DNA from 3 places in the Arthrobacter sp. Soil_C_49 genome. Region 3 is predicted to be linked to each of the others. Evidence: riboswitches for the same ligand, from Rfam matches in the RefSeq annotation. Region 3 holds a riboswitch; each other region holds the start of a gene.
The links. Region 3 has a riboswitch for cyclic di-AMP ahead of AC3A4Z_RS19965 (peptidoglycan DD-metalloendopeptidase family protein). Riboswitches for the same ligand answer to the same signal wherever they lie in the genome.
Positions count from the first base shown of each region.

Region 1 (7,414 bases), on a different contig from region 3:
TGCCTTACCGGCTTCGGTCAACTTCGCCTGCTGGACATCCTCCCAGGAGGGATAGTCACCGGCCGGGTCCTGCTCCGCCCCGGCGGCCGGGCCATTCCACAGCGTTCCGGCCAAGGCAACCGCCAACAGCCCTGCGAGCGCGACAGGCCTGGGTTTTGTAACGAACAGGGGCATAGTCCCGAAGCATACCGGCGGCAACCCGGGCCGGACGGCCGAAGTTTCCACATCGTTACATTGCCGGAAGTCCTTAGACCATCCCGCCCGCCAGCGTGGGCGCCCGGCGGCCGCAGGGAAGCGCCCCCTAAACTGTTGGCATGTACGGGGACAGTGCACTCGGCGGCGGTATGGGCGGGCAGCATTTTCGGACCCGGCTGCAGTGGATGGCCGCCCCGACGGCACTTGCCGCGGCAGCAGCCGGCGTCAGCGCGTGCACGGGACCGGAGCAACCGCCGGCGACTAAGCCGCAGCCGATTTCCGTGGAAATCAACCAGTCGCGGGACCAATACGGCAAGCAGGCCGTGCTGCTGCAGCTCACCAATACCACCGGCGGACCCCTGGCCGTCGAAGAAGTCCGGGTGTCCACGCCGCTGTTCCGAGGCGAACTTCGGTGGCAGCGTGACGGCGCAGGACTTGAGTTGCCTCCCGGACAGCCCAAGAGCCTCCCGGTCCAGCTTCCCGCAGCCGAATGCACTGACGGGCCAGCCCCCGCGACGGAGACACTGGCTTCGGTGCTGTTCACCGGCCCGGCGCACTCAGAACCGCAGGAGCTGACGCGCGGAGCCGACGATCCGTTCGGCGTCCTCAGCCGGAACAACGCCGAGCTCTGCCTTGCCGCCGGCGCTGCTGCCGTTGCGGACATCGCCTTGGACTCCTCCCTTGACGTGGCCGCGGACTCCCGCACCGCCGTCGTCCGGCTGGTTGCCATTCCAAAAGCCCGGGTGAACGGCGTGGCGAAGTCCCTGCTGCTGGACCACATCCAGGGGACAACTCTCCTGACTGAGGTGCCCGGGCATCCCTGGCCTGCGGGCATCAGTATCGAGCAGGGCGGACCGCCCGCTGAATGGCGCTTGTGGATCAGGCCTGCGCGCTGCGATCCGCACGCCGTGGCAGAGGACAAGGTGGGCACCCTGCTTCCCCTCCACGTTCAAGCGGACGGACGCGAGGGGCAGCTGAAAGTTGCCGCAGACGCGGTGTTACGTGCGCAACTTTATGACTTTGTTACGCGCGCGTGCGCCGAGGAGTAACCAGGCGCATCAGCCGAGGTCAGCAAAAGATCGCCGCCGAAATCCAGTCAATGGCTAAATACGAGAGAAGCCGCTCGTATGTTATCCAAATGTGACAATTGACTGGAGGGCGGGTTATGGTCTTCAGGTGTCCCTCCCAAACGGGACATTCCCATCAGTATGCCGAGCCCTGCCACTGATCCGGGATTCAATCGCTTTCCAGCTGGCAGGGACGGGGGAACCACCTTTCCGCGGCCTCATCAGAGGCCTTGGGGTTAAGTCGCTAGCGCCTCCGTTCCGTTTCGGAGCCGCTTCCGGCCGGGTATCTCCAACCCGAACCCGACAGCTCACCCCGCAGGCATGGGAGAGGCGATCAAACGTGTCAAAAAATTCCATTACCGCCCGTCACCGCGCGACTCCGGCCCGCTCAATCGCGCTCCAGGGCTTGGCTGTATCAGCCAAGTCGCTTGGCCGCCCGGCGCTCGCCGTAGCAGCAGCCTCCGGCATTGCGTTCGGTGTGGGCGCCCCGGCCCACGCAGGCGTAACCGGACCGGACACCACCGGGACCACTAACACCCAGGCTTCCGCAGCGCCTGCCGCTGCCGTGGCTGCTCCGGCAGCAGCTGCAGCCAACGCGCACACCGTTGTTTCGGGCGACACCCTGGGCGGCATCTCAGCCGCCTACGGCGTCAGCCTCAATGACGTCCTGTCCGCCAATGGCCTGGCGATCACCGCGATCATCTACCCCGGCGACCAGATCCAGATTCCGGGTGCCGGTCAAGTTGCAGCCGCTCCGGCCGCTGCTCCTGCTCCTGCTCCCGTCCAGGCAGCTGTTGCCGCGGCTCCGGCCAACACCGGGGTGAACGTCTCCTACGCGTCAGCTCCGGCTGCCACCGGTTCGGGCGCCGGCGCCGCCATCCTGGCGTCGGCTTACGGCCAGGTGGGCGTCCAGCAGGACTGCACCGCCATGGTGGAGAAAGCCCTGCGGTCCGTGGGTAAGAGCGTTGGCGACCTGGCTCCCGGCCAGTTCTTCCAGTACGGCTCCGTGGTGGGAACCCCCGCTGCCGGTGACCTGGTGATCACTGCCGGCCACGTCGGTGTGTACGCCGGCAACGGCCAGGTTGTCAGCGGCGGCGTGGACGGTTTCAAGACCGAGGTCCACTCCATCAGCTGGCTCAGCGGCGCTTCCTTCGTCCGCGTAGCGTAGTCACGCAACCCAAACAGGGGCGGCAGGCGGGATTCCCGCCTGCCGCCCCTGTTTCGTTGTTGGTGGATCCCTTACGTGCCGCAGAAGGTCTGGTAGCTGCCGAAGTCTTCCGGGGCTCCCTCGGCGTAGCGCTCCAGGCCCGGGCGCTCCTCGTACGGCGCACGGACAACGTCCACGAGCCGGTTGAACGGGCCAAGGTCGCCGTCAGTTGCTGCGGCGAGCGCTTCCTCCACCAGGTGGTTGCGCGGTATATACGCGGGGTTGACCCGGTCCATCAGGCCCGCGTCGGGCTGCAGGGCCTGCCACCGCGCGGCCCAGGCGTCGAATGCGGCCAGATCCAGGACCATGCCCCGGACGGGCCGATGGTTTCCACGCGCTGCCTGCCCGAGGCTCCGGAAAAACCGCGTGTAGTCCACGGGCCCGTCCTTGAGGATGGCAATTACGCCGTCCACCAGCTCAGAGGCTTCTTCTGCCTCGGGGCTCCCCGCCGGGCGTTCCTTCAAACCGAGTTTCTTTTTCATCCCGGTGAACCAGGCGTCACTGTACTGGCGGCGGAACGCTCCCAATGCTTCCACCGCCGGCGCCACGGCCTGTTCCTGGTCTTCGTTGATGAGCGGCAGCATTGCCTCGGCAAGGCGGGCGAGGTTCCATTCCGCCACCACCGGCTGGTTCGCGTAGGCGTAGCGTCCGCCGACGTCGATGGAGCTGTAGACCGCCGCCGGGTTGAAGGCGTCCATAAAGGCGCAGGGGCCGTAGTCGATGGTTTCCCCGGAGATGGTCATGTTGTCTGTGTTCATCACGCCGTGGACGAAGCCCACCAGCATCCATCGGGCCACCAGTGACGCCTGGGCGGCTACCACCGCCTCGAAGAGGGCAAGGTAGGGGTTGTCCGCCTGGGCGGCAGACGGGTGGTGCCGGCTGATGGCGTGATCGGCGAGGCGCCGCAGGAGGTCCATATTCTCGGTGGCCCGCGCGTACTGGAAGCTCCCAACCCGCAGGTGGCTGCTTGCCACCCGCGCCAGGACCGCGCCGGGAAGCATGGTCTCACGGCGGACCGGACGGCCGGTGGCCGTCACGGCCAGGGAACGGGTGGTGGGGATGCCCAGTGCGTACATCGCCTCACTCACCACGTACTCCCGCAGCATGGGCCCGACGACGGCGCGGCCGTCGCCGGCGCGGGCGAAGGGCGTGCGGCCGGAACCTTTCAGGTGGAGATCCCGCAGCCTCCCGTGCACATCCGCCACTTCTCCGAGGAGAAGGGCACGGCCGTCGCCGAGCAGGGGTGAGTACCCGCCGAACTGGTGGCCGGCATAGGCCTGGGCTACGGGCGTCGCGCCCGCCGGTATGTGGTTGCCCAGAAGGAGCCGGACGCCCTCCGGCGACTGGAGGTATTCCGGATGCAGCCCCAGTTCGCGCGCCAGTTCCTCATTGAGGACAAGGAGGTTGGGGTCGGGTGCTTCCTCTGCCTGCCAGGGAACAGCCAGCTCCGACAGTTCCCGGGCAAACCGCCCGTCAAAGGTAATTGTTGATTCAGCAGCAGCTGTCATTCTTCAAGCCTTCCCTCCTGGTTTGTTTTCCGGTTGATCAGCCACGTGACGAACCAAAGGACAACGCCGATGGCCATCAGGCCGCCGGCAATCTGGTACTGGATGACGTTCCTGCCCACCCACGGGCCGGCCAGGAAGGCGCACAGCAATGCGGCCACGAGCGGCATCTGCCCCGGCGAAGTGAAGAATACCTTGCGGTTGGGGTCCCGCTTGCGCCGCAGCACCACGCAGGCCACGTTGACCACCGTAAACACGCACAGCAGCAGGAACGCCGTGGTGCCTGAGAGGTTGGCCACGATGTTGCTTTCGGGGTCACTGGTGACGTAGAGGATGAGTCCGAGCGCCAGGACCGTGGAGAAGAGAATGCCGGCCCAGGGCGTGCGCCGGCCGCGCAGGACCTTGCCCAGGGGCCGCGGCAGGACGTGCTGCCGGGCCATCCCGTAAATCAGGCGGCTGGCCATAAGCATGTTGATCAGCGCAGTGTTGGCTACGGCAAAGACCGCGAGGAAAGGAAAGATCCTGTCGATCGGGAAATCCGGCGAGCCTTTGTGCACCACTTCCAGCAGGGCGGCGCCTTCGGCCTCCCTGATGCCTTCCAGCTCCGTGGGCGTGAGCACGCTGACCACAGAGACGGCAACAAGCATGTACAACAGGACGGCGATGCCCAGGCCGGTCAGCATGGTCCGCGGGAAGATCTTTTCCGGGTGCTGGGTTTCTTCCACCATGTTCACGGAGTCCTCGAAACCCACCATGGCGAAGAAGGCAATGGAGGTGGCTGCGGTGACCGCAAGGAACAGGCCCTTGTCCTGGTAGTCGTTGAAGACAAAAATCTCGCCGGCGTTTCCCGTTCCCTGGAACATCACAAAAAAGCCGACGCCGATCACTATGCACAGGGCCAGCATCTCCACCATGGTGAGGACGACATTGAACTTCACGCTCTCCCCCACGCCGCGCAGGTTGATGAGGGCCAGGAGCAGCATAAAGGCCATGGCGACGGCGGTGATGACGCCCTGCCCGGGCATTCCCATCCACCCGTTGATGTCCAGGCCGCCAAACAGGTTCTGGGCCAGGACGTTGGCGGAGGTGGAGGCGCTGGTGATGCCTGAACAGACCACGGCGAATGCCACCAGGAAGGTGACGAAGTGGATACCGAAGGCCTTGTGGGTATACAGGGCGGCGCCGGCGGCCTGGGGATACTGCGTGACGAGTTCGAGGTAGGAGAAAGCCGTCAGCGTTGCCACCACAAAGGCCAGCAGGAACGGCAGCCACACAATGCCGCCCACTGTTCCGGCCATGGTCCCTGTCACGGCGTAAACCCCTGCGCCCAGGATGTCACCGACAATGAAGAGCAGGAGGAGCTTGGGTCCCAGGACCCGCTTGAGTTCTGGTTCCTGGCCTTCAGGGGTGACGTCATAGACTTCTTCGGAAGTTGTGCTCATTGTCTACCTCCACAACGCATTGGGCCTCTGGGCCATGGCGTGCCTACCGGATAATTCACTCTCTACCCCGTGGTTGGGTTTGGCAATGAGCCCACTCGGCTCTTCCCGTCTTCCGGCGCCGGGTCCTGCCAGCGGCGCCGTTCCGGAAGAGCCACCCGTTGGAGGTCGTGAGCGGCCACAACACTTACTTGCGCGGCACGGACGCCGGCCTGGGCAGCCAGGGGGGTGACGTCGTCGTACCGTGACGAAAAGTGGGTCAGTACCAGGGTGTTGGCGCCGGCACGGCCGGCCAGTTCCCCGGCCTGCCCCGCGGTGAGGTGGCGGTACTGGCCGGCGAGCGCGGCGTCGTCGTCGCTGAAGGTTGACTCCGCGACGAGGAGGTCGACGCCGTCCGCCAGGTCCTCTGCCCCCTCGCAGGGTGCAGTGTCCATCACGAAGGCGAAACGCTGGCCGCGCCGGGGAATGCTCACGTCTTCCAGCCGGACGCCGGCGAGGGTGCCGTCGCGCTGCAGCCGGCCAACATCTGCACCGTGGACGCCGGCTGCCGCCAGGCGGTCGGGCAGCAGGGTGCGGCCGTCCGGTTCCGTCAGCCGGTAGCCGTAGGTTTCGATGCGGTGCTTGAGGGGCCGGATGTCCAGTCCGTCGGCCACCGTTCCGCCTCCGCCGTGCGGGTGAAGCCGCAGGTCGATGCCCGGAGAGCTGATGGACACGAGGGCGTGGACCACATCTCCGCCTGATGCCGGGTAGTGGAGATGCACCGGGTGTTGCACGCCGTCCAGTGCCATGCGGGACAGCACGCCGGGCAGACCGTAGCAGTGGTCACCGTGGACGTGGGTGAGGCAGATACGGGTGATCGACGTGGCTGAAACGCCGGCGTGGATCATCTGGCGTTGCGTTCCCTCGCCGGGATCGAAGAGCAGCCCTTCACCGTCCCAACGCAGGAGATAGCCGTTATGGTTGCGGGTCCGGGTGGGAACCTGGGATGCGGTGCCCAGGACAACGAGTTCACGCATGGCGTCTGCAGAACCAAAAAGCAGGTTCCGGGAGAGCCCGGGACCTGCTTCCTGGTTCGTGCTGGTTGCTAGTGCCGCTTAAGCATGCCCATGATGCGGTGGGCCATGCTGCCGGACCTGGCACCCATGGCACCGGCAGTGTTCGGCGTCCGGCCCGTGGTGTTCATCCCGCGGCCCCGGACCGTCCCGCCCGTGCCGGTCCTGCCTGCGAATCGTCCAGCGGCGTTCCTGATCATGCTTCCCAAGTTCATATGAAACTCCTTCAGTCTTGATCCTGCCAACCGATATTCATCAGTGTGCTTATTAGTTTAGCCCGGTTTCATGTATGGGCCAGAGACCGGTGCCCCCAATCATGAGATATGGGGCCTTGGGCGCTCCCGCCAGGTGCTCCCGGTCCTAGCGCTCCAGGTCGTCCGGCTCAAACTCGCTGAGCGGGGATCCGCCGAAGTTTTCCTGGTCATCGCTGGCGTCCGCTTCCCGGCCGGTGGGATCCTCGCCGAAGTCGACGTCCGCCACCGCCTCGCCCAAGGTGGGAGTAACTGCCGGGACCTGCTCATTCCCGGCGCCGTCGCGGGTGGCCGCCATGTCGTCACGCAGCGTTTGGTCGCTCAGGAAATCCTCCTCCTCGCGGGAGACTTCGTCCTGCAGCAGCGGATCCTCCTGCCAGCGGTCGGGATTGTTCTCGGCCGCGCCGGGGTAGCTGTCCGGCTCGCCGCTGGTGACTGGGTCAAGCTCCAGGGAGGAGGCCGCGCCGGGAGTTTCGTCCAGGAGCACGTCGTTTTCCTCGACAACCTCAAGCTCGTCGTCAGGCAAGTTCTGTTCCGTCATGATGATGCCTTTCTCGTGACCGGCTTTGCCAACAATAGTAAGCATACTGACGAATGGGGTGTCGTGTGAACCCGCCGCATGTGCCGGTTTAGTGCAGGAGCCAGGAACTGTCCTGCGGACCTTCGGGCTTCCGCCGCAGTTTGCGGACCAGGACAAT
Region 1 is NZ_JBDGJZ010000001.1:701,963-709,376, forward strand. Features, by position in the region: gene AC3A4Z_RS03260 (coiled-coil domain-containing protein) at 1-174, opposite strand, end outside; gene AC3A4Z_RS03265 (hypothetical protein) at 315-1,244, shown strand; cyclic di-AMP (ydaO/yuaA leader) riboswitch at 1,427-1,599, shown strand; gene AC3A4Z_RS03270 (LysM peptidoglycan-binding domain-containing protein) at 1,603-2,430, shown strand; gene AC3A4Z_RS03275 (protein adenylyltransferase SelO) at 2,502-3,977, opposite strand; gene AC3A4Z_RS03280 (APC family permease) at 3,974-5,416, opposite strand; gene AC3A4Z_RS03285 (ribonuclease Z) at 5,479-6,429, opposite strand; gene AC3A4Z_RS03290 (hypothetical protein) at 6,498-6,680, opposite strand; gene AC3A4Z_RS03295 (hypothetical protein) at 6,826-7,257, opposite strand; gene AC3A4Z_RS03300 (hypothetical protein) at 7,346-7,414, opposite strand, start outside.
Region 1: it holds a riboswitch for cyclic di-AMP, as region 3 does, so the genes downstream of both, AC3A4Z_RS03270 (LysM peptidoglycan-binding domain-containing protein) here and AC3A4Z_RS19965 (peptidoglycan DD-metalloendopeptidase family protein) in region 3, are expected to answer to the same signal.

Region 2 (7,414 bases), on a different contig from region 3:
AGGCGCTGGCTGAGTACATTGCGCAGTCCGTTGCGGAAAAGCTGAAGGAAGACGACGACGGCGGCCAGCTCGCCGGCATCGACGTCACCTTGCGGGAGAACCCCGACGCGTGGGCCACGTACTCGCTGGACCTTTCCGCAGCCTGATCCCATGCGCCCTCTTCGGCTGCTTGTGCCCGCCAACATCCGCCACAACTCCGGCGGCAATGTCTACAACGCCCGGCTGGTGGAGGGTCTGAGGGCCTTGGGTGCAGCGGTGGAAGTCCTCCCTGTCGAAGGTTCCTGGCCGGAGTCCACAGCAAAGGAACGACGCCGGCTGGGCAGCCTTATCGGCGCCTGGGAACGGGAGACAGGACCCGGGGAACCAGTGGCCATCGTGGACGGGCTCGTCGCCGTAGGCGTCCCGGACGAGCTTGAATTTGCGGCGAAGGCCGGGCAGGAAACGTGGGTGCTGGTGCACATGCCCGTGCCCGAAGAGTCCGGAGCAGGGTCCTTGGAACGCGAGGCCCGGGCCCTTCGCGCGGCCTCGGGAGTCATCTGTACCAGCAGTTGGGCGGCTGACGTCCTGAAGAAGCGGCACGGATTGCGGGGGCTGCGCCTCGCCCTTCCCGGGACTGAAAGGGCACACCGGGCGGAAGGCTCGGTTCCGCCCCACATCATTACCGTGGCCGCCCTGTTGCCGAACAAGGACCAGGTGCTGGTGGTCGAAGCCCTGGCTCTTATCCGGGAACTTGAATGGACGGCGGCACTGGTGGGTTCGGACCAGGCAGACCCGGACTACGCCGGGCGTGTGCGGGCAGCTGTCACCGCACACGGGCTGCAGGACCGTATCCGGATTGCCGGGGAACGGAAGGGGCAGGATCTCGAAGACGAATGGAACCGCGCGGACCTGAGCGTCCTGGTTTCCAAGGCTGAGGCGTTCGGCATGGTGGTCACGGAAGCGCTGGCACATGGAATTCCTGTGGTGGTGCGCGCAGGGACCGGCGCAGTGGAGGCCCTGGGCTTTGCGGCGCCGGAACAAGGCAAAAGCGGAACGCTGCCTGGAACAGCAGTGCACTTTCCGGGAACTGACGGCCCGGAAGGCCCGGCTCTCCTCGCGGCGGTTCTGCGGAACTGGCTGCAGGACACAAGCACCAGGGACGCGTGGCGGGCGGCAGCCTTGGAAACCCGGAACAGGTTGCCGGGGTGGGACCAGTCGGCCCGGCTTGTGCTGGAAGCAGTCTCCCCATGACGCACCCCAAGATGACCCGGCGCGAACTTGAAACAGGAGAACGGGCCGCCTAAATCCCCGTGCGGTGCCCCGCAAAAAAGTCCCGCAGCAGCCCGCCGCACTCGGCCTCACGCACCCCACCATAAACCTCGACCCAGTGATTGAGCCGGCGCTCGCGGAGGACGTCAAACACCGAACCTGCCGCCCCAGCCTTCTCATCCCACGCCCCAAACACCACGCGGGGAATCCGCGCCAGGACAATGGCGCCCGCGCACATGGCGCACGGTTCCAGCGTTACCACCAGCGTGCAGTCGGCCAGCCGCCAGCCGTCTCCGCTGCTACCGGATGCCTGAGACAGCTCGCGCAGCCGCGCCGCCGCTTCACGGATGGCCACCACCTCGGCATGGGCGGTGGGGTCTCCCAATTCCTCCCGCTGGTTCCGTCCGGAACCCAGCACGCCGCCGTCGGGCCCTATGATCACTGCGCCGATGGGAACGTCCTCCGTCGCCAGGGCACTTCGTGCCTCCGCCAGGGCAAGGCCCATCCACTCGTGGTGATTCTTTTCTGCGGAGACCATGGCTCAATGATAGTTTCGAAGGATACCCACAGGCCGTGACGTACATCCGCCGGGAGGAATAGTGAGCACCGTCAGAGAACGCGTGGAGACGTGGATCAAGCCGTATGCCGCACTGTGGCTGACGATGGTCATCGGCGGCGCTTTGGTGCTCACCCTGGCCCTGCTGGGGGCAGAGGTCTACTCAAATGTGGTGGATGACGAAGGGCTTGCCAGCCTTGATATTCCCACCTTGGAATATTCACAGACGCTGCGGAATCCGGAAGTCGACGCCTTCGTCACCGGTTTCACCAACGTGGGCGGCGGAATCGGCATGCCCATCCTGGCCAGCATCCTCACCGCCTGGCTGACTTTCCTGAGCCGGACGTGGCGTCCCATTGTCCTGGTGGGCGGGGCAGCGCTCGTTTCCACGCTGGCCACCACGTACGGCAAGCGACTGGTAGGCAGGACCCGCCCCGATCATTCAGAGGCAGTGCCGCCCTACGAAACATCGCCGTCCTTCCCCAGCGGCCACACCCTGAACACCACCGTGGTGATCGGCGTCCTGGTCTACATCATGTGCCTGCAGTTCCAGATCCTCTGGGCCAGGATCACAGCCATCACGGCCGGTGCCATCTTCATCATCGCCATGGGGTTGAGCCGCGTCTTCCTCGGGCACCACTGGCTCACGGACGTGATGGCCGGATGGTTCCTCGGCCTCGCCTGGGTCTGCATGGTGATTCTTGCCCACCGGCTGTTCCATCTCATCCGCAGGCGCGAGCACGCCGGACCGGCCCCGACCTTCGAGCATCCCGCCATCCGCGAGGACCACAGCGGCGAAACGCAGCAGGGCGCGGGCACAGCAGGGTACGACGGCGGCTCCTCAGGAAGGAGCGACGGCGGCTCCTCCCGGAGGGCCGCAGGCAGCTGACGCTTGGGGAAGCGCCGAGCAACCGGGTGATAGTTTTGACGCATGCGCACTCTCGTTGTGGACCACCCCCTGGTCGCCCATAAGCTCACCGTCCTGCGGGACAAGAACACTCCGTCCCCGGTCTTCCGGCAGCTGACGGAGGAGCTGGTGACCCTGCTCGCGTACGAGGCCACCCGCGAGGTCCGCACCGAACCCGTCACCATCGAAACTCCGGTCAGCACCACCGTGGGTACCGCGTTCACCAAGCCCACCCCGCTGGTGGTCCCCATCCTGCGCGCCGGGCTGGGGATGCTCGAGGGCATGACAAAACTCGTCCCCACCGCGGAAGTCGGTTTCCTCGGCATGGCCCGCGACGAGGAAACCCTGGACATCATCACCTACGCCGAGCGCCTCCCCGAGGACCTCACCGACCGGCAGATCTTCGTCCTGGACCCCATGCTGGCCACCGGCGGTACCCTGCGCGAAGCCATCAAGTTCCTCTTCAAGCGCGGCGCCTCGGACGTGACCTGCATCTGCCTCCTGGCCGCACCGGAGGGCCTGGCCAAGCTGGAGGAAGAACTCTCCGGCGCGAACGTCACCATCGTCCTGGCTTCCATCGACGAAAAGCTCAACGAGAAGTCGTACATCGTTCCCGGTCTCGGGGACGCGGGCGACCGCCTCTACGGCATCGCCGGGTAGCCCACAAGCCTTTTCCATTCCTCGTCCCGCCGCTAGCCTGTGCGGATGGACTGGAAACTGGAACTTGTGTTTGTCCCTGTATCGGACGTGGACCGCGCCAAGGATTTCTACGTCAACAAGGTGGGGTTCAACGCGGACTTCGATGAGCGCCCCTCGGACTCCATCCGCTTTGTGCAGCTGACGCCCCGCGGCTCAGCCTGCTCGATCTGCATCGGGGAAGGGCTCAGTGACGCGCCTCCCGGCACCGGATCGAACCTTCAGTTGGTGGTCAACGACATCCACGCCGCCCACAAGCACCTGAAAGACAACGGGGTGGACGTCAGCGATGTGGACGTGCAGGCCTGGGGCCACTTCGTGTACTTTGCTGATCCCGATGGCAACAGGTGGGCCGTCCAGTACATCCCGGGGCGCGAAAGCTGACACCCAACGGGGAGAATGGGGATCATGACTGTCTCCACCCCGGCCGGAACCCGCACGCTGACTTGCCGCGCCGTCCTCTTTGACATGGACGGCACCCTGGTCGATTCCACTGCTGTGGTGGAGCAGGTCTGGGGTGAGTTCGCTGCGCGCTATGGCTTGGACCTCGAAGAAATACTCCAGACCTCGCACGGCGTCCAGGCGCGCGATACTGTCACCCGGTTTGCTCCAGCGGGCGCCGACGTCGCGGCACTGACGGCGGAACTCGGGGCGATGGAACGCCTCCGCACTGATGGCATTGTGGCCCTGCACGGCGCCGGCCGGCTGCTGGCAGCCCTGCCTCCGGATGCCGTTGCCCTGGTCACGTCCGCTGACCGCGTCCTGGCTGACATCCGGATGGAAGCAGCCGGACTGCCTATGCCAGCCATCGCAGTCGCGGCTGAGCTGGTGACCCGCGGCAAGCCGGATCCTGAGGGATACCTGAAGGCCGCAGCCTATCTCGGCGTGGATCCTGCGGACGCCCTGGTGTTCGAAGACGCTCCGGCGGGGATCGCCGCTGGGGTGGCCGCCGGAATCCGCACAGTGGCAGTGGGACCTAACACCGGCCCGCTGCCCGCCGGCGTACTGCACATAACGGACTACAGCGCGGTCGCCGTCGAAACCGGCAGGGACGCCGAAGACCGGACGGTTATTTCTTTCCGGCTTTGAGATCCGCCACTACCTTGGCAATACGCCGGGACCGCGTCTCTGGCGTCTTGGCCCCGCCCAGCGGCTCCACGTACCGCCGCTGCGCGCTGTAGCTTAGCGTCGCGTAAAACTCCACGGCAGCCGGTTCCGCCGCCATTGCTGCAGCGAGGTCCTCGGGGACTTCCACAATGCGGGGTTGCGTGTCCAGCTCCAGGTCCACTTCAACGGTGTCGCCGGCGGATACTCCGATGAAGTCCCGGTATGCTGAGCTGAGGGAGATCAGGTTTTGTCCGCCCATCACCGCGACGCTGCTCCGGTAGCTCTTGCCGTTGATGGTCACCACTACAGGCGGCCGCTTGCCCGCCTCCAAGGCTGCAAGGACTTCTCCGGGAACTTCAATGCCGGTCTTGTTTCCGCTGCCCTAACTTCATGGATCACAGTATGCCGGGCCGCCTGCTTCTCCAACAGGTGCCGCCGCCGCGCCACGGGTTCCGTATGGCTCAGTACCAGTTGTTGGACAGGTGGAAGTTCAGCGCGCCGCAGGGGGACTGGTAGCGCTCCTGGATGTAGTTCAGGCCCCAGGTGATCTGCGTACGGTAGTTGGTGAGGTAGTCCGCGCCGGCGCTCGCCATCTTTTCAGCGGGCAGCGACTGGACGATGCCGTACGCGCCGCTGCTGGCGTTGGTGGCCGTGGTGGTCCAGTCGGACTCCTTGTCCCACAGGGTCACCAGGCACTGCATCTGGTCTGGAGCCCAGCCGTAACTGGCGAGCTGCCCTGCAGCGTAAGCCTGGGCGCCGGCGGGGTCGTTGACGGCGACGACGGGTGCAGGCTCAGGAGCGGCGGCAGGCGCCGGGGCAGGCTCGGGAGCCGGGGCCGGAGCGGGTGCAGGCTCGGCAGCAGGCGCCGGTGCGGGCTCTGCTGCCTGCGGGGCCACCGCAATCTCTTCTGCAGCCGGGGCAGGCGCAGGGTTGGCCTGGATTTCGCTCTTCTCGATGCTGAGGTTGGACTGCGCTGCGGCCGCCTGGGTTTCGGTGGCGGAGACGCGGAGGCTGGACTCGGTAGCCTGTCCGGCCGCTCCGACTCCTACGAGGAGTGCAGCGGATGCCGCAAAGACAAAGGCGCGCTTGCCAATGAAGGGGACTTTGCCGGCATTGCGGCCAGCGTGGGACGCAGACTCGGAATTCGGGCGCGGTTTAGCAAGGAACTTGGACATGATGGATCGCCTCTCACACCTGCGGAGTTAGCTGTCGGGTTCGGATGAGGGCATCCGGCCGCACGGAAAATACACGTGCGTGCTTAACCCCAAGGGCAGTAATTGCCCGGGACTGTGGGTCCCCCGCCTCTGCCGTTGTGCTCAAGCGGAATCCGGGAAGCGGCAGAGCTTGGCGTCATCCGGATATGGGTTCCCGTCGGGAACCTCACCCAATCGACGGTACAGGAGTGCGGCGCTTAAGTCACATTTTGGTAACAGAGATCACGGTGGCGGCGCGTCACGTTGCTATGGCAGCTCGGGAAGTGGAAGTCGCAGGACGAATTGTGTCCGATCTGGCTGTGACGTCACCGTTACCTTTCCGCCATGTGCCTCGACAATGGACTCCACGATGGACAATCCCAGTCCACTGGTGCCTTCGGCAGCGGAGGCGCCTGCTTGGTCGTCCGTGCTCTTTCGTGCCGCGTCTGCGCGGGCGAAGCGTGAAAAGACATGGTCCACGAACTCGGCAGGAATGCCGCCGCCGTCGTCCGTTACGGTTACTACCGCCGCGCCTTCAGGCGACCTGCTCACGCCTGTCACCACCGTGGTTCCGGCGGGAGTGTGCTTGCGTGCGTTGGACAGCAGGTTCATCAGCACCTGCCGCAGCTGTGAAGCGTCACCGTTGACCACTACTGGCTCGTCCGGAAGCTCCAGCCGCCAGTTGTGTCCGGGCGCGATCACCTTTTCGTCGCTGACACCCTCAATCACCAGCTGTGTCAGGTCCACTTCACTGAGCTTGAGCGGCTGGCCCTCATCGAGGCGGGCCAGCAGCAGCAGGTCTTCCACCAGGGCCGTCATCCGCTCCGACTGGCTCTGAACCCGCGCCAGTGACTTTTCGCCGTCGGGGGTAAAGTCCTCAGTCATCCGCATCAGCTCGGTGTAGCCGCGAATGGCTGTCAGGGGAGTGCGCAGTTCGTGCGACGCGTCGGCCACAAACTGCCGCACCTTGGTCTCGCTCTTCTGCCGCGCCCGCAGCGCATTGGCGACGTTGTCCAGCATCAGGTTCAGCGCGTGGCCCACGCTGCCCACTTCCGTTCCCGGATTGGAGTTCGACGGCGGGACGCGCACCGCAAGTGCCACCTCGCCGGCATCCAGGGGCAGCCGTGAAACGCGGGTGGCCACCTCTGACAATTGCTCGAGCGGTTTCATGGTGCGGCGGATCAGGACGGTCCCCACCAGCCCGATGAGCAGCAGGCCGCCCAGGGAGACGAACACGAAGGTCCACACCAGGGAGGCCAGCGTACTCTCCTTGGCGGCGAGGGGGAGTCCGGTCACCAGGACATCGCCAAAGTTCGTTTTCACGGCTATCAGCCGGTAGTCGCCGTTGGAGAGGGCGCGGTCCACTGGCTGCGCGTCCGTTGCCAGGTCGAGCAGGGCCTGCTTGTCCTCCGCCGAAAGGGCCTGCCGGGTGGTGTCCGAGGCGAGAAATCCGGCGCTGTTGACCTGCCCGTTGAGGATGCGGGCGTTCAGGGTTCCCACGCTCTGGCCGCGGGCGTCCAGCGGGTCCCTTCCGTTGAAGCCGCCCATGGGCGGGCGGCCAGGATCGTTCGACCGGTCCGCGGCCTGGCTGAGCTGTTCGTCCAGCTGGCGGGTGAGGAATGCGTCCATGGAGGCGTAGCTGGCCACGCCCACCGCGCCGCAGATGGCGATCAGCAGGGTCATTGCAAGGAGGATGAGGCGGGTGCG
Region 2 is NZ_JBDGJZ010000011.1:56,810-64,223, forward strand. Features, by position in the region: gene AC3A4Z_RS16640 (6-pyruvoyl trahydropterin synthase family protein) at 1-146, shown strand, start outside; gene AC3A4Z_RS16645 (glycosyltransferase family 4 protein) at 151-1,230, shown strand; gene AC3A4Z_RS16650 (nucleoside deaminase) at 1,280-1,786, opposite strand; gene AC3A4Z_RS16655 (phosphatase PAP2 family protein) at 1,848-2,693, shown strand; gene upp (uracil phosphoribosyltransferase) at 2,736-3,371, shown strand; gene AC3A4Z_RS16665 (glyoxalase superfamily protein) at 3,417-3,791, shown strand; gene AC3A4Z_RS16670 (HAD-IA family hydrolase) at 3,816-4,496, shown strand; gene AC3A4Z_RS16675 (YdeI/OmpD-associated family protein) at 4,477-4,875, opposite strand; gene AC3A4Z_RS16680 (aggregation-promoting factor C-terminal-like domain-containing protein) at 4,976-5,689, opposite strand; cyclic di-AMP (ydaO/yuaA leader) riboswitch at 5,695-5,847, opposite strand; gene AC3A4Z_RS16685 (sensor histidine kinase) at 5,975-7,414, opposite strand, start outside.
Region 2: it holds a riboswitch for cyclic di-AMP, as region 3 does, so the genes downstream of both, AC3A4Z_RS16680 (aggregation-promoting factor C-terminal-like domain-containing protein) here and AC3A4Z_RS19965 (peptidoglycan DD-metalloendopeptidase family protein) in region 3, are expected to answer to the same signal.

Region 3 (7,414 bases):
ACGCGGCTCGCCGGGCCGGGCGCTGCCGCCGGTCATCAAAACGGGCAGCCCGTCCTCATCCTTGCCCAAACTCGCGCTCTCGCTCCGAAGCACGGCTTTTCCACCGGGGGGAATGAGCCCGCCGGTCACAATGGGGCTCGCCTGGTGCGGCGCCAGCCGCGCGCCTGGTTCCACAAGGATCCACGGTCCGGTCCCGTTCACCGCCCAGCCGTCCATGGCCGAGGACGCGTAGTGAGGCATGTCCTGCAGTGCCACAACGTCCTGGTCCAGGATGCGGCCAAGGGCCAGGTGAAGTGGCACCGGCCCGGCGGGAATAGGTGTTGCCGCATTGAAGGCCGCCTGCCGTGCTTCCTCCCAGGTATGGGCTGCGTGCCGGGTCTTCTCCGGCGGGTCTGCTGAACTCCGTTCTTTCCCGGGTTCTTCAGTCATTCCCCGGGAGCCCCGGCGGCTTCGGCGTCGTAATCGGCGGCCAGGGAACGCGCCACGGCCAAGGCATCTTCCATCGAGGAAGCCTCCGTGTTTTTCCCGGAACCCGAAGCAAGGCCTGCGGCGTAGCCGGCAATGAAGGTGGTGAGGGGCGCCGCCGGCCGCACCACGGAGTGCGCGGCAACGCCCGCGAGGGCAAGGATGGCATTAACGTCCACCTGGACGTCCTCAAGCTCGTAGGCCTGGAGGAGCGACCTGCACCATTCCTCCAGCGTTTCATCCTGGCTTTTCACTCTTTGCCTCCCAATTCAACTGCTGCCGCGCCGGTCCTGGCGCACGTCCGGCTGCCCGGCGTCTACTCCTAATGCGGCGGCATCATCCCAGGTATCCACATCGGCTGTGGTACCGGCGGGGACGGTGACAAGCTGCACGTCAAGACTAGCAAGGAGGGACCGCATGGAACCGTTGATTAAGGCGTCCCGCGAGGCCAGCATCTGAACGGCCTTTTTTAACCCGTCTGTGCGATAAAAACCCGCCAGCATTTGGGCTGTCCCGTCCTCGGAACACGCCATCACTCCGTCTCCTTTATCTCCACGTGTGGCAAGGGACTCCGCCAGTACCTGCACGGCGCCGGCCGCCCGGGGCATATCGCAGGCCAGCACCAGGGTGAAGCGGCGTCCGCCGCCTGCCCGCCCCAGCGCTTCCAGCCCGGCAGCCACGGCAGCTGCCGGACCAGCAAACTCCGGCTGCTCGCGGCAGGCGAGAACGCCGGCAGGCAACGGCCCGGGATCCGGACCCACCACTGCTGTCAGGGACGCGGCGGAGCATGCGGCAAGTGAATGCTCCAGCAGGGTGGCGCCGGCAACAACCAGCCCTTGCTTGGGCACCCCGCCCAGCCTGGACGACCGCCCGCCGGCAAGGATCAGGGCATCGAAGTCCAACCTGTTCTGCTCCACTCCCCCAGCCTAGCGGGGGCACATCGCAACCGTGCCCGCACGGTCTGGGTCAGGCAGCACGCTCCGGCAGCAGGAACGGATCCCAGGCAGGTGCGGGCTTCTCGAGTTCCTTGATCTGCCAGATGGCGCCATGCGGAGGTTCGGGCACGAAGCGCAGCTTCCAGCCCATCTCCGCGGGGGTGTGATCACCCTTCGCGTTGTTGCAGCGAAGGCACGCGGCCACCAGGTTCTCCCATGAATCCGCGCCGCCGCGGGATTTGGGGTGGACATGGTCAATGGTGTGCGCGGCTTTTCCGCAGTACGCGCATTTGTGCCCGTCGCGTCGGAGCACCCCGCGTCTGCTCACAGCCGTTGACTGGTTGTATCTGGGGCGGATGTAGCGGTTCAGGAGAATCACGGACGGGCGGCCCAGTATCTCCTGGGGACCCACTACGGGATCGTCCCCTTCGGCCACAACGCTCGCCTTGTTCGTCAGCACAAGCACCAGCGCCCGGCGGAAAGAAATAACCGCCAGCGGTTCATATCCAGCATTCAGAACGAGAGTGCGCATGCACGTACCTCTTCACGGCCGCACCCGTCAGGGGCACGAGGGCCGGCTGCCCTCGGCATGTCCGGGCTATGGATCGACACCACAAGAGTAAACAAAGAAGTGCGCTATCAGCTAATGCCGGGACCGGACCCGCCGTGTCCGCTTCCAGGCGCAGCCCTGCGACGCCCGGTTAAACAAAGACAACCCCTGCCGTACGGCAGGGGTTGTCTGGCGATCCTGGTCAGCCCGGATCAGCGGGCCGGAGGTATCAGTTGACGCGGATGAAGACCGGTCCGGAGCCAACGTTGGCGCTGAAGACAACGGTCTGGTTGCCGTTGTAGCCGCCGTGCACCGCCTGGCCGTTTCCGGCGTAGACAGCGATGTGGGCCATGCCGGCGCCGCCATCGGCGTAGTAGATCAGGTCGCCGGGCTGCGCTTCGGCGGCGCTCACGGTGCGGCCGAGGGACAGGTAGCCGGCGGGCCAGTCGTGGAAGTTGATGCCAACGGCCGCCAGGGAGTTGGTGACCAGCATGGTGCAGTCCTGCATCACGCCAAGCTGCGCGTAGGCAGCGGAGAGGATGGCTGCACCCTTACCGGATGCGGAAGCGGCCGGGGCGGCGGGAGCTGCGGCCGGAGCCGAAGCGATCACCTTGGCGGCAAGAACCGGCTGGGCGGCCGGGGCGGCTGCTTCCTGGACCTCAACCTCGGGTTCCGGAGCTTCCACAACGGGAGCCGGAGTGGTGGTCACTGCGGGCTTCTCGAAGGAAATGGCAATGGTGGACTCAGCCGAAATCGGGGCCTCAACCGTTGATTCAACTTCCAGGTTGGAGGCCGGAGCGGAGTCACGCTGGACATTGGTGTCTGCAGCGTTGGCTGCCAGGCCGCTGGTCAGGACCAGGCCGGAAGCGGCAGCGATCACCGCTGCCTGGCGGCCGACGCCGCCGGCGTTGTCGCCAACAGCCTTGGCAATGATGGCGAACGAATTGGTCTTGGTGACCTCGGCACGATGCCGTGCGGTTGCACGAGTAGTCATCAGTTCTCTCTTTCGTTTTCCCCTGTCACCTTGTAGGCAGGCAGGGGGGTTTGGACGTGCCGGCATCTTGGGGGTACGCCGGCACGTCCCGAACGGGGATGTGTGATTTAGCGAAAAGCCTGTGGGCAAAGAAAAAGCCCTTGGACCCGGAGGTCGAAGAACTAGTTCATAGTGAAGAACGCGGAGGAGCCGGTGGCGGCAACCGCGTGCAGCAGCGTTCCCTGGGAGGGGTTAAGGGCGCTGATCATCATGCCGTTGCCGACGTAGATGCCAACGTGCGCGCCGCCGTTCTGCATAACAAGGTCACCGGGCTGCGGGGTGGAAGTGGGCTTCATGGCAGTCCATGCGTTGGTGCGCGGGATGCTGATGCCGGCCTGCGCGTAAACCCACTGGGTGAAGCCGGAGCAGTCCCAGCCGGTGACGGGGCTGGTACCGCCCCATACGTACGAGTGGCCGATGCCGGTGTACGCAATGGCAGCAATACCCGAGGTGGAGGCAGCGGACACGGTTTCGGCCAGCTTCTCCGTGGCAGATGCCGCGGTTCCGGCAGCAGCGGCTCCGGCAGCAGCGGTTCGATCAGCTGAGTCAGTGGACTGGGCGCGTACGGTCTGCACCTTGGGAGCGGCAGTGGTCTTGACCACGGGGCGTTCGAAGGAGACGGTGGCCGTGGGTGCCGCAGTAACGGCAAGGGCGCTTTGCGCTGACCCGGACTCGGTGGAGGCGGACACCCCGGCGGTGGTGTCTGCGGCGTTGGCCGGCAGGCCCATGCTCAGGATCAGGCCCGAGGCAGCTGCGATAACGGCAGCCTGGCGACCAACTGTCCCGGCATTGGCACTAACAGCCTTGGACACAGTGTCCAGGGGGTTGGTACGAACCGTTTGCGCACGGTGGCGCGCAGAATTATGGCGTGAAGACACGAAGGTAGCCTCTCCCAATGCCTGCGAGGTGAGCTGTCGGATTCGGATGGGAGTCACCCGGCCGCGCTGCTTCCAAGGAAGCTTTGCGACTTAACCCCAAGGCCTCTCCAATTGGAAAGGCCAAAATTGGTTCCCCCGCCCCTGCCAGACGATGTCATGCGAACGGACCTTGAGCGGTGGCAGAGCTAGGCAATCCGCACAAGAGCGTCAACTTCGGAAAAGTTGACGCGAGTTAGACGCTACAGCAGTTTTGACTGAATGTCACATTCAGATCACGACGGGTCACGTTCATCTGAGAGTTAACCGTCACTTGACTAGAGCCAGCCAGTGGGATCGACCACTTCGCCGTTGACCTGGACCTCAAAGTGCAGGTGGCAGCCGGTGGAAGCCCCCGTAGTGCCGCTAAGCGCGATAGCTTCGCCGCGGGACACGGTCTGCCCTTCCTTCACGCTGAAGGACGACAGGTGGTTGTAGGTGGTTTCCAGGCCGTTTCCGTGGTCGATCACCACGCGGTTCCCGCCGCCGTACTGGTGCCAGCCCACAAAGGTCACGGTTCCGGTAGCAGCTGCCATAACGGATGTGCCGCACTGGGCCACGTAGTCCTGGCCGCGGTGGAAATCGCCCGTTCCCCCTGTGATGGGACTCACGCGGTAGCCGAACGGCGATGCGGTGGACATCACAGCCAGCGGAGCACCAAGGCTGCCGGCCGAGGCGGCGCGGCTGATGGCACCTGCCGATTGGGCGCTGAGCAGTTGCTTCAGCTTGCCGTCCGGATCAGCCTGGGTGACTACCGCAGAGCGGCTGAAGTCGATCTGGGCTCCCGCTTCGGCTGAAACCTGCGGCTGCGGGGTAACGGCGGAAGCGGCTACGGGCGCACCACCGGCGGCATCGGTGGCCATCACGGGGCTGGTGGCGGGCACTGTCACGGTGAGGACCAGGCCGGTGGCAGCAAGGGCGATGCCGGCCTTTTGGCCGATGCCGCTGGCTGCGGCGAACTCGGTGATCTGGCGGAGGGGGCCGCGGCGACGGCGGGCATCACGGTGGAGATCGCGGGGGCGCTCCGACGTGATGACTTCGACAACGCGCGGTGTCGAAGCAGGGCCCGCCGCCCGGCGGCGTCCCCTGGAATTCTGCATGGTCAAGAAGGGTTCCTCTCTGGAAAGCCTGCGAAGTTAGCTGTCGGATTCGGGTCAGAGAGTTCAAAGACCCGGTCCGCCGTAAGCAAGCTTCGGCACAGAGATATCCCGGTAAGGATCCTTCGCTGGAAGAGGCTTGCTGCTGACGGACTTCACCCCAAGGCAGTCCCCCGGCTGCCGGTTGTGGTTCCCCCGCCTCTGCCAGTTACGACTCGTGCTCCCGATCCGCTGGCAGAGCTCGGCTCCAGATCAGGTAACGCTTTAATATCAACGCTTGGTTCAACTATAGGGGCTTAAGCCCCTTAGTAACAATTCCGTTATCTTTGCGTAAACGGCCCTCTATCGGGTACCCGGCGCCTTAGACCGCAGGCTGGCGGATTGCGACAAACACATGCGCAGCCACCTCGGGCGGCAGTTCCAGCGCGCCTTCAATGCCCGGGACGCGCACCGAAATGTAATCGCCGACGCGTTCCAGCGAGACAGTGGCGCCGGGGCGGATACCGCCTTCGTCGAGCTGGGACAGCAGCTCCGGCTCCACCTGGATGGGCTCCGCGAGCCTGCTCACGGTCACCTGCGATGCCGGCCCGTAGGACTTCATTGCTTCCAGCAGGCTGATGGCCCCGTCGGCGAAACCGGACGACGGCGCGCCGCCCAGGGCTGCCAGGCCGGGAATGGGATTTCCGTAGGGAGATTCCGTGGGGTGGTTGAGCATCTCATAGATCCGCCGCTCCACCCGCTCGCTCATCACATGCTCCCAGCGGCAGGCTTCGTCATGGACGTAGGCCCAGTCCAGGCCGATCACGTCGGCGAGCAGGCGCTCGGCCAGGCGGTGCTTGCGCATGACCTCGGTGGCGCGCTTCCGCCCGGTCTCAGTGAGCTCCAGGTGCCGGTCTCCGGAGACAACCACGAGACCATCGCGCTCCATCCTGCCAATGGTCTGCGAAACAGTGGGCCCGGAGTGCCGGAGCCGCTCTGCGATGCGCGCACGAAGAGCAACGATGTTCTCTTCCTCAAGCTCCAGAATGGTCCGAAGGTACATTTCCGTAGTGTCGATCAGATCCGTCATCCAGCTCAGCTCCTCGAGCGCAGTACCTTGCGTTGTCCCACCGTATCGCCTTCACTGCGACGTAGTCCGTGGAAAAGCTTAGCCTATTTTGACTTTGTCCGAATAGTTCGGCCCCTGCTGCTCAAGCGTCTCATTGGCTGGACTATGACGGTCCGGGTTCCCGCCGAAACAGCGCTTCAGGCAGAATGAGGAAGGCCCTGGTTGCAGTCACCGCCGACTGCCGGCCGCCAGCACCCGTCCGGACAAAGTTACGTCCACGCCGAAATTGGAGCACCTGTGAGCGAAACCAGCATCACTATTCCCGCCGACCTCCTGCCCAAGGACGGACGGTTCGGCGCCGGGCCTTCCAAAGTCCGTCAGGAGCAGATCGATGCGTTGTCGGCCGCGTCAAAGAACATCCTCGGCACTTCCCACCGGCAGGCCCCGGTCAAGAACCTGGTGGGTTCTGTCCGCGAAGGCCTGAGCCAGTTCTTCCGTGCACCCGAAGGGTACGAAGTGGTGCTGGGCGTAGGCGGCTCCACCGCGTTCTGGGATATTGCCAGCTTTGGCCTGGTGGAGAAGAAGGCCCAGCACCTTTCCTTTGGTGAATTCGGCTCCAAGTTCGCCGCAGCCACGAACAAGGCACCGTTCCTGGAGGCGTCCTCCATCATCAAGTCCGAGCCCGGCACCCGTCCCTCCGCGCAGGCGGAGGCGGGCGTGGACGTTTACGCCTGGCCGCAGAACGAGACCAGCACAGGCGTCGCAGCCCCCGTACAGCGTGTCACCGGCGCCGATGAAGGTGCGCTGGTCCTTGTGGACGCCACCTCTGCCGCCGGCGGCCTGGACGTCGACGTGGCCCAGAGCGACGTGTACTACTTTGCCCCGCAGAAGAACTTTGCGTCCGACGGCGGGCTCTGGCTTGGCCTGTTCTCCCCTGCAGCACTGGAACGGGCAGCCCGGATCAAGGCCGGCGACCGCTGGATCCCCGACTTCCTGGATCTGCAGACCGCCATCGACAACTCGCGCCTGAACCAGACCTACAACACCCCGTCACTGTCCACGCTGGTGACGCTGGACGCGCAGGTGCAGTGGCTGAACTCCAACGGCGGCCTGGACTTCGCGTCCAAGCGCACTGCGGATTCCGCCGGCCGGATCTACAGCTGGGCTGAGGCCTCGGAGTTCGCCACCCCCTTCGTCACCAACCCGGATGAGCGCTCGAACGTCATTGCCACCATCGACTTTGATGAGTCAGTGGACGCGTCTGTGGTTGCCAAGGTCCTGCGCGCCAACGGCGTTGTGGACACCGAACCGTACCGCAAGCTGGGCCGCAACCAGCTGCGCATCGCAACGTTCGTGGCCATCGAGCCTGCGG
Region 3 is NZ_JBDGJZ010000016.1:58,991-66,404, forward strand. Features, by position in the region: gene AC3A4Z_RS19935 (molybdopterin molybdotransferase MoeA) at 1-429, opposite strand, end outside; gene AC3A4Z_RS19940 (DUF6457 domain-containing protein) at 426-719, opposite strand; gene mobA (molybdenum cofactor guanylyltransferase) at 735-1,382, opposite strand; gene AC3A4Z_RS19950 (HNH endonuclease) at 1,432-1,932, opposite strand; gene AC3A4Z_RS19955 (NlpC/P60 family protein) at 2,180-2,944, opposite strand; gene AC3A4Z_RS19960 (NlpC/P60 family protein) at 3,106-3,795, opposite strand; cyclic di-AMP (ydaO/yuaA leader) riboswitch at 3,866-4,028, opposite strand; gene AC3A4Z_RS19965 (peptidoglycan DD-metalloendopeptidase family protein) at 4,176-4,997, opposite strand; cyclic di-AMP (ydaO/yuaA leader) riboswitch at 5,008-5,249, opposite strand; gene AC3A4Z_RS19970 (iron-dependent transcriptional repressor DtxR) at 5,356-6,063, opposite strand; gene serC (phosphoserine transaminase) at 6,340-7,414, shown strand, end outside.